Regions from separate parts of the Parendozoicomonas sp. 209JJ7-1 genome, predicted to be linked through region 2. Evidence: predicted binding sites of a transcription regulator. Region 2 holds the regulator's gene; each other region holds the start of a gene.
The links. The regulator PhoB, encoded in region 2, activates phosphate uptake and scavenging genes when phosphate is short. The targets are predictions, from matches to a motif close to TGTCATANNNNTGTCANA.

Region 1 (3,278 bases), 110 kb from region 2:
CAATGATTATGATCTCTCCCTGGGATATTCACTCGTTCTGCCCTGAGGCCGGTAAGCGTAGCAGCTGCCTGCAGATGTTGATTAAAAATCACACACCACAATGCCCTGCACATGACCCACCATAAGCCTATACAATGGTTGTATTTGCTCAATGTTCCAGAAGAGACAACATGACCGCAAGCATGACCTCATTTGCCAGAGTAGAAGCCAGTCACAACTGGGGTTCTCTGATCTGGGAAATCCGTACTGTCAACCACCGCTACCTTGAACCCCACTTTCGCCTTCCGGACAACATGCGGGAAACTGAGACTCGCCTGCGGGATTTACTGCGCAAGACCCTGAGCAGAGGGAAGGTAGAATGCACCCTGAAAGTTATCCAGACCGATGCCAATGACTGCATATCCCTGAACCAGAGCCTGCTTAATCAATTGGATGAGGCGCTGGACTCCGTGTGCAATGCTATTTCCAAAGCCAAAAAGGCAGATCCCTTGGAAATCCTCCGCTGGCCCGGTGTAATGGAGCAGGTAAGCACTGACCTGACCCAGATACAGTTCCATGTTGTGGAAGCCTTTACCGAGGCTCTGAAGCAGATTCAGGAGTCTCGTAAAAGGGAAGGCGAAGAACTCAAGCAGTTTATTCTTCAGCGCCTGGGCCGCATTGCCAAAGAAGCCGCCATTGTTCGCGAACATATGCCCGAACTCCTCCAGGCCCAGCGGGATAAAATCACCCAGAAGCTGGAAGAAATAAAAACCGATATCGACAGCACACGGCTGGAGCAGGAGCTGGTCTTCCTGGCACAGAAAGCGGATATTGATGAGGAGCTTGATCGCCTGGAAACCCATATAAATGAAGTCACCAGGGTACTGAACAACAAAGGCGCAATTGGCCGCCGTCTGGATTTCCTGATGCAGGAGCTGAACCGGGAAGCCAACACCCTTGGCTCAAAAGCGATTGGGATTGAAGTGACTCAGTGTGCCGTTAACCTGAAGGTTTTCATTGAGCAGATTAGAGAGCAGGTCCAGAACATAGAATGATGTCATAGCCCGTAATGGCATGTAACAGCAAGCCCCCCGCATTTCGGGGGGTTCCATATATTTCCACCCTTGTTTGTCCTTTAAGGTAATGTGCTGTAAGTGGTGGGACAAAATGTGGGACAGACACATTTCCCACACCAAGAGAAAAAGAATCTGTAATTAATTATTAGCCCGAATGAAGAGAGCCAAAAACCACTTCCACTGATTCAGTCTGGGTGGTTTTTGTTGCTGTCATACGGATGTCATGGAAACTTTATAAAAGGTACGCTGTCAGAATCAAAAATGAATATGGACGGCCCATGGCTCTTTTTATAAAAACGGCGAAAATCACTGGCGGCCTGGCAGCTCTTAGCACAGCTCTTATGCTGACTGCCTGCAACTCTAAACAACCTGTTTCCTCCTCTGCTGCTTCCTCTATAGCGGCGGAACCGGCCAATATTACTCCGGTGGGTCGTTATGCTTCCGGACAGTACCATAAAAGTGCCGCTGAGATCGTTGCCTGGCATGGAGCCAGTCAGTCCGTTTTTGTGGTCAATGCCGCTTCTGGTACCGTTGACAGCCTCGATGCCTCCGGCCTGACCAGCACTCCCCTGGCCAACCCTCTGTCCGATGCCAACCTGCCCCTGCGTGGTTCTATTGATATTCAGCGAGACCTGCCCGGTCTGCAGCTGGGCGCTGCCAACAGCATATCCGTTCACGGTAACCTGCTGGCGGTAGCAGTTGAGAATGCTGACAAGCAGGCTCCCGGTATTGTCGTTCTGTATACCCTGGATGAGCAGGGCAAGGCTACCTACAGTCATAACGCGCGAGTTGGTTCCCTGCCGGATATGGTGACCTTTACCCCCGATGGTAAGTACCTTCTGGTTGCTAACGAAGGTGAGCCTTCCAGAGATTACAAGAATGACCCTGAAGGTTCCGTCAGTATTCTTACCGTAAAAGGTAACAGGGTTTCTGACGTGCGCACTGCTGGCTTCACCGACTTTAACAAAGGTGGCAGCCGTGCCGCTGAGCTGTCTTCCGATGTCCGTATCTTTGGTCGTAATGCCACCGTAGCCCAGGATCTGGAACCGGAATACATCACAGTATCCTCTGACTCCTCCAAAGCCTGGGTTTCCCTGCAGGAAAACAACGCCCTGGCCATTGTTGATATTGCCAATGCCCGCATCGACTCTATCGTGCCTCTGGGTTACAAGGATTATGGTCAGCATCCCATTGATGCCAGCAACAAGGATAAGGGCGTAAATATTCAGGCATGGTCCGGTGTTTATGGCATGTACCAGCCGGATACCATCACTTCTTTCGAGAACAATGGTAAGACCTTTATTGTCACAGCCAATGAAGGCGATGCCCGTGATTACTGGTACAAGGCTGCTGATAAGTCTGAATGCCTGGCGTCTGGAGGACTGAAATTTGACGATGAAGATGGTTGCCTGGGCTTCACTGAAGAAAAGCGTGCCGGAAAGCTGAAGATTGCCGCCAGCCATCCCCATGCCGCCGACGTGAAAGACAAGGCTAAGCTGGGCCGTCTGAAAGTGACCACCACCCTTGGTAAGAATGAAGATGGCAAGTTTGGCCAGCTCTATTCCTACGGTGCCCGCTCTTTCTCAATCTGGAATGAAGAAGGTCAGCTGGTGTTTGATTCCGGTGATGACTTTGAGCGCATCACTGCCGAAGTTCTGGGCAAGGACTTCAATAATAACGACGATAAGACCAAGGGTGACAGCCGCAGCGACGATAAAGGCCCTGAGCCGGAAGCCGTTGCCGTAGGTGAAGTTGACGGGCGCACCTATGCCTTTATCGGCCTGGAGCGTACCGGTGGCATCATGATGTACGACATCAGCAACCCTTCCAGGCCAGAGTATATCCGTTACGTTCATAACCGTGACTTTAACGTAGATGCGAAGAAAAAAACTGCCCACGCAGGTGACCTGTCTCCGGAAGGCATGACTTTTGTTAAAGCGGAAAACAGCCCTACTGGAAATGCTCTGCTGATTGTCGGCCATGAAGTGTCCGGTACCACCACTGTTTATGAAGTGAAGTAATCATCCGGGCTTAAGCAAAACGCCGCTGGAGCTGCGCATTCCGGCGGCGTTTTTTTATAAATGGGACACGTGAACACTTCTGCCTTTGACTATCCTACGATGGCTTTCTTACTCGACCATTTGTTCTCTGTCTGGAGTGCGGCATGCCATCTATTCAAAATGTTTGTGAAAGTGAGAGGGAAAAGTTTAACCAGTGTTTTAT
Region 2 (3,278 bases):
TTGTCACTACTGAAAAAAAGAAAAGAAATATCAAACGTTATCTGTTTGAATTCAAGGATAATCACGATATTGCCCGACAATGGGAAGGTTCTCTTACCGGCCGTGCCCCCAAGGTTTTCCAAGAGTATCTTCAGCGTACCGGTAAAGAGAGAGCAGACTGCATTGTTGAGGAACGTTAATCCTCAGTTTCCCTGACCAGTCTGCTATGGGGGAACTGGCAGGTAAAATTGCTTCCCTGACCAACCCGGCTTTTGATTAGCAGTGTAGCGTCATGTCTAAGCAGCACATGTTTAACAATGGCCAGTCCCAGGCCTGTTCCACCCGTTGAGGCGTGCCTGCTTTTGTCGATCCGGTAAAAACGTTCAGTCAGGCGTGGAATGTGCTGGGGTTCCATGCCTATACCGTTATCTTTCACCATAAGATATCCGGTATTCAATTCCACAAGCCATTTCACTTTCACTGTGCCGTTATCCGGTGTGTATTTCACCGCATTAAAAACAAGGTTGGAAATAGCACTGCGCAGCTCTTTCTCATTTCCCAGGATCTGGGAGTCAGATTTGCAGTCCAGAATAATTTCATGATTTCTTTCGCCGCTGAACAGGTTTGCATCAGCGATGATTGCGTTCAGTAAAACAGGAATGTTAACCGGTGTCAGATCCTGCTGACTGTCGGCGGTTTCCAGCTTGGACAGAATCAGCAGGTCTTCAATAATATTCCCCATACGGTTGGACTGGGACAGCATCTGTTCCAGGGCTCTGGGAAGAATCGGATGCGGAGGTTCCGGCATCATCGTAAGGCTGTCGAGCAGAGTTTCAACATACCCGGAAACAACCGTTAAAGGAGTCCTCAGTTCATGGGAGACATTGGCCACGAAATCCTTGGTCATCTGCTCCAGCTGATAAATACGGGTGTTGTCCCTTACAACCAGCAGGCGGTTATCTGTTCCATACAGAGTGATGGAGTACAGCAGTTTTCTCTCCTCGGAAATAGGAGACGGGATGCTGAGAGGGTCCTGGTACTCTTTTCTGTCAAAGTATTCGGCAAACCTGGGATGACGGATAAGGTTGGTTATCTGCTGGCCAATATCATCTGGGTCCCGGAAGCCGAGAATATGCTCTGCGGCAGGGTTCCACCACTCAATCTGGCCGTGGGAATTGGTGAGAACAATGGCATCCCGCAGGGCAGATGTGGACTCCTGAAAACGATCAATCACCGCCTGCATACGGCTGCGGGAGCGTTCGCTTCGGCGCAGTAGCCGGTACATGCCGTCAAACATTTCGCCCCAGAGCCCCCTTGAGTTTGGAGGTTCAAGGAGTTGCCCGGCGGCAGAACAGTCATACAACCACTGGTAGAGCAGTTTTACGTGCCTGAGGGTCCAGAGCAGGTAGCAGATTGAACCAAGAAGAAGAAACAGCAAAGTGTTTCCTGTCAGAATGCCGAGCCCAAGACAGATGAATAGTATGAGAACTGGGCTTTTTATAACTGCAGATTGCCAGCTTTGGTTCACGTTTTTACCGGTATTGTTATATCAGTGCATCCACACCCTTATTCAGAGCGACTACCTGTTAGCTGTTAACAATAAACGACTGTGTTATCAGGTCTTGGTGGAGAAGCGATAACCCGTTCCGCGAACAGTCTGAACAAGCTTTTCATGTTCTAAACCAAGTGCTTTACGCAGACGTCGAATATGTACATCTACAGTTCTTTCTTCTACGTAGACATTACCCCCCCAGACGTGGTCAAGCAACTGACTTCTGGTGTAGGCACGTTCCTGGTGAGTCATAAAAAACTGCAGCAGGCGATATTCCGTGGGCCCCATTTCGGCTGGCTGGTCATCAATGGTGACACGGTGGCTGATGGGATCGAGGGTTACCCCGAATACTTCAATAGGTTCGCTCTGGCCAACAGTCTGGGTTCTGCGGAGAACCGCTTTCAGGCGGGCCACAAGCTCACGGGGAGAGAAGGGCTTGGTAATATAATCGTCCGCGCCGCTTTCCAGGCCCTGGATTTTATTATCCTCTTCACCTTTGGCGGTCAGCATGATGATCGGGGTTTCAGCGGTCAGCTCATCCCTTTTCAAACGACGGGCCAGTTCAATGCCGGTGATGCCGGGCAGCATCCAGTCCAGCAGAATTAAATCGGGCTTCTGGTCAACGATAATGGCATGGGCTGATTTGGCATCTTCTGCTTCCAGGCAGTGATAGCCTGCCATTTCCAGAGCAACGACAATCATCTCCCGGATAGGAGCTTCATCATCCACGATGAGAATTTTACTTGTAGTTATTGTCATGGCTCGAACAATTCCCCCTGAAGGTCTGGATATGAGCAGGACCAAGGAATTACACCGCTTAAATGTTACAGATAAATGACAATTCAGTCTTATTGTCATATTCGATTGTTATCAACAAATACGGGAATGGTTCCCAATACTTTGTAGTGGCGGTCTGAATCAGGTTCTTTGCAAAGCCAGTATTTTCTTAATTTACGGATGGCCTGGAACTCTTTTCCATTTTCAATGTTGAACCGTTTTCCGGGCTTTAAATGATTAAGAATCAGGCCTGATTCAGGCTGGGTTAATTCTTTGAGAGTCTGATCGCCACTGCTTCTGACCTTGGGGTTCAGGCTGTGTTTATAAAGAGAACCATGGGTTTTTGTATCAAAAATACCAAGTTCGAGGATTTTATGGAGGAGAGTCCGGTATTGATGTTTCCACTCTTTCCCATGGGGGAAAACACAGTGGCCATGGAGGTTCCATGTATGAACATGGGCAATTTCATGGACAAGGGTAATCAGGAACTGTAAAGGCTCCAGGTTATTATTTACGCTGACCCTGTGGGGGTTGCCATATTGAGCTGGCCGGAAATCTCCCAGCTTGGTTTTGCGGGGGCGGCTTATTTTCAGTTGAACCTGTCCGTCTATCAGCCACCTGGCGCACAAAAGGGCAGTGCCTTCGGGCAGATAAGAGCTGAGTTGCCTTGAGAGGTGCTCCTCAAGGTTTGAATGGGCAAGGTCGGAGGGGAGAGAGTCTGGCATCATCCTTATTCAGTTCATCAGGCAGCGATCAATAATTATTCCCGCCAGAACCGCAAAACCGGCCCAGTGATTGGAAAGAAAGGCCTTAAAGCAGGATTCCCTTTCCCTGTTCCTGGTAAGAGTGTACTGGTAGACGAACATACCGGCCATTCCGGCGAGGCCGAGATAATAAAACAGCCCTGCGTGAATTACAGTGCCTGTGATGACCAGAGATAAAAGGGTCAGTACTTGAAGCAGTGTAATGA
Region 3 (3,278 bases), on a different contig from region 2:
TTCTTCGGATCAGACTTCGCGTCGTAACGGCTCTGCCATTCCTTCAGAATACTCTGACGGTTGCCAGCGGCCCACTCAAAGTCATTATCGATCATCTTCTCACCGATACTTTCCGGGTAAAAAGGCACAGACTTGGTCACTTCAGGAATACCGATTACTGCGTAGTACTTGTTGTACATACGATTAGCTTCTTCGGTGACAGACCAGTCCAGCAGTTTCTGAGCAGCGGCCAGTTTCTTGGTGCCTTTAATAATGGCAGTAGCTTCCAGGTCCCAGCCAAGACCTTCCCTGGGAGTAATAATCTCCAGGGGAGCGCCTTTCTTTTTGGACTTGGCACCACGGTAGGCGAAGGAAATACCGATGGTGGTTTCACCGGCGGCGGCCAGCTTACAGGGCTTGGAACCGGAGTGGGTATAACGGGAGATATTCTTGTGCAGGTCATCCATGTAAGCCCAGGCTTTTTCCTTGCCAAACATCTGCAGCCAGCTGGATACATCCAGGAATCCGGTACCGGAAGAGTTGGGGTTAGGCATAATGATGTGGCCTTTATAAACAGGCTTGGTCAGATCCTGCCAGGAAGCAGGAGCGGGGACATTGTTCTTCTTACCTTCCACTGTGTTGTAGCAGAGACTGGCCACCCAGGCTTCCGCGCCCACCCAGGAAGGCACTTCCGCATTATCAACAAAGCTCTTGCGCAGACGCTCAACACCCTTGGGCTTATAAGGTTGCAGCATACCTTCGTTCTTGAGCAACATCAGACTTGTGGCAGCCAGCCCCCAGACGACATCTGCCTTGGTGTTGTTCTTTTCAGCCAGCAGTTTGGCGGTAACAATACCGGTGGAATCACGAACCCAGCGAATATCAATATCCGGATTGGCACTTTCAAAAGCCTTCTCGTATTCCTTCAACTGGTCTGCTTCAAAGGCTGTGTAAACAGTCAACTCAGTTTTAGCAGCAACGCCAGCGCTGAAACTCACTGCAGCAGCCAGAGCCAGACCGGCTTTTATCCATTTTCCTGTTTTGCTTTTTGTCATCTCCATCGCTCCTGCTTCCGGTAACAATTTTTAAAATTGGTCTATACCAGAAGAGATATTAGGAGCGATTTGTGACGAAACTGTGACATCCATGCAGAGATTTTATGATCTTGCGTGTAGCTCTATAGCGTCATGGAGCCAGTAATCAATATCAAACTCCACCGCCCGGTTGTTTCGGTCAAAACGAATGCGTTCAATATTAATAGCAGGGGTTCCCGGGGCAACCTGCAACTGTTCGGCCTGAATATCATCAAGGGCAGTTGAGCGAATGCGAGCCTCTTCGCCAGCAATCCAGATATTGTATTTATCCCGCAGCAGTTCTGTCAGGGAAGCATCCAGCACCTGATCTTCCAGCTGGGGAAAACACTGTTCAATCAGGTAGAGGTTTTCCAGCAGAACCGGGCGTCCATCCAGCATTCTTAAACGACACAAAATGTATGCGGTTTCACAGCCAAGAATATCCTGAACCTGTGCAGGGGCTTGCGCTTTGCTGCATGAGATAAACTGTGTTGACGGTATAAACCCCTGTGATTTCGCATCATGGAGAAAGTGCATACGCCGGGCCGGATTACAGATAAACCGTGACGGCGCAACAAACCAGCCCCGACGGGGCTGTCGATAAATAAGCCCTTTCCCAGCCAGACGCATCAATGCCTCTCTGGCAGTAACCCGGGTACAGCCAAAGTGTTCCTGTAACTCCCGTTCTGATGGCAACCGTTCTCCTGTTGTCAGCTTTCTTGTACGAATGCTATGTTCCAGATCACTCAAAATAGCCTGAAATGGACGGGTAACCGGCACCGCTGTTTCTGTCACTGATAATTCCTGATAGGGAGCTGTAATAAAAATTTCACTTCTAAAAAAGACGGTACGACATTGACGCAAGAATACCGGAACATTAACCTTTTCTGCAAACTGGTATAGACCAGAAAAACCAGACGACCTGCTTACAGTGCAGGTCAAGGTAAAAACATGTTCATATCCGCCCCAAAAGCAAGCGATAACTACCTGCTTTTAACGCCAGGTCCCCTGACAACATCTCCCGGCGTACGCGCTGCCATGAACCGGGACCTGAGCACCTGGGATGTTGATTACAACCACCGGGTACAAAGCATCCGTCGTCAGTTAACCCGACTGGCAACCTCCGCCCACGGATACACCTCGGTCCTGATGCAGGGCTGCGGCACCGGCAGTGTAGAAGCCACCGCAGGCAGTGTAATTCCCCCGAACGGAAAACTTCTGGTGCTGGCTAACGGAGCTTACGGCCTGCGGATTGCGGAAATATGTCACTATCTTCATATCAATCACACCCTGCTGGACTTTGGTGAGCTTGGGGCTATTAACCCGGAGCAGGTGCGCAGGACGCTTGTCGATGATAAAGACATTACCCATGTAATTCTCGTGCACTGTGAAACCACCACCGGACGCCTTAATCCTCTGGAAGAACTGGCCGCTGTCGTTAAAGAGCAAAAGCGCTGCCTGATTCTTGATGCCATGAGCAGCTTTGGTGGCATCCCCATGGATATTGATAAACTGGGTATAGATTTTGTTATCAGTTCTGCCAACAAATGTATTCAGGGGATTCCCGGTTTCGGGTTTGTTGTCGCCCGTCAGCAGGCGCTGGAAGAATCCGCAGATCATGCCCGCTCGCTGACCTTTGACCTCTACCAACAGTGGCGCTGTATGGAAGATAACAGCGGCAAATGGCGGTTCACTTCCCCCACCCACACTGTACTGGCCTTTGAACAGGCCCTGCTGGAGCTGGAGGAAGAAGGAGGCATTCACGCCCGTTACCAGCGTTACTGCGAAAACCACAGGATTCTGGTTAGAGGTATGGAATCCCTGGGCTTCCGTTGTCTGCTGGAGCCACTGGATCAGTCGCCGATCATCACTTCTTTCTATACCCCCGAGCATCCCGCCTTTGAGTTTCAACGTTTTTATGACGCACTTAAGCAGCAAGGGTTTGTGATTTATCCGGGCAAGGTGTCCAAAGCTCCCTGTTTCCGTATCGGCAATATCGGTCATGTTTTCCCTGAAGACTTTCACGCACTGATTGATGCAGTTGAAAGCGTTATCGACTGGTCCCGCTCGCCTCAGACCACAGCCCAGGCAACAGAACAAAATAGCGGGAGCATTACACCATGAGTTTCCACTATCAGCGTCGCTACACCGGCCCTTTGCAGGCCGTGATTATGGATATGGCCGGAACAGTTATAGACTTTGGTTCCATGGCACCGGTGAAAGCCC

Region 1: a site for PhoB is predicted at 1,264-1,281, ahead of ACY2RQ_RS11810 (choice-of-anchor I family protein). Genes of this name have one in related genera too.
Region 3: a site for PhoB is predicted at 1,869-1,886, ahead of ACY2RQ_RS17340 (UTRA domain-containing protein). Genes of this name have one in related genera too.

What each region holds. Positions count from the first base shown of each region.
Region 1 covers NZ_JBYVJU010000010.1:147,403-150,680, reverse strand. The annotation lists gene ACY2RQ_RS11815 (YicC/YloC family endoribonuclease) at 171-1,034, shown strand; gene ACY2RQ_RS11810 (choice-of-anchor I family protein) at 1,334-3,076, shown strand; gene ACY2RQ_RS11805 (GNAT family N-acetyltransferase) at 3,220-3,278, shown strand, end outside.
Region 2 covers NZ_JBYVJU010000010.1:36,479-39,756, forward strand. The annotation lists gene ACY2RQ_RS11300 (H-NS family histone-like protein) at 1-179, shown strand, start outside; gene phoR (phosphate regulon sensor histidine kinase PhoR) at 176-1,507, opposite strand; gene phoB (phosphate regulon transcriptional regulator PhoB) at 1,595-2,290, opposite strand; gene ACY2RQ_RS11315 (SprT-like domain-containing protein) at 2,386-3,033, opposite strand; gene ubiA (4-hydroxybenzoate octaprenyltransferase) at 3,043-3,278, opposite strand, start outside.
Region 3 covers NZ_JBYVJU010000020.1:47,838-51,115, forward strand. The annotation lists gene ACY2RQ_RS17335 (putative 2-aminoethylphosphonate ABC transporter substrate-binding protein) at 1-1,034, opposite strand, end outside; gene ACY2RQ_RS17340 (UTRA domain-containing protein) at 1,137-1,847, opposite strand; gene phnW (2-aminoethylphosphonate--pyruvate transaminase) at 2,004-3,176, shown strand; gene phnX (phosphonoacetaldehyde hydrolase) at 3,173-3,278, shown strand, end outside.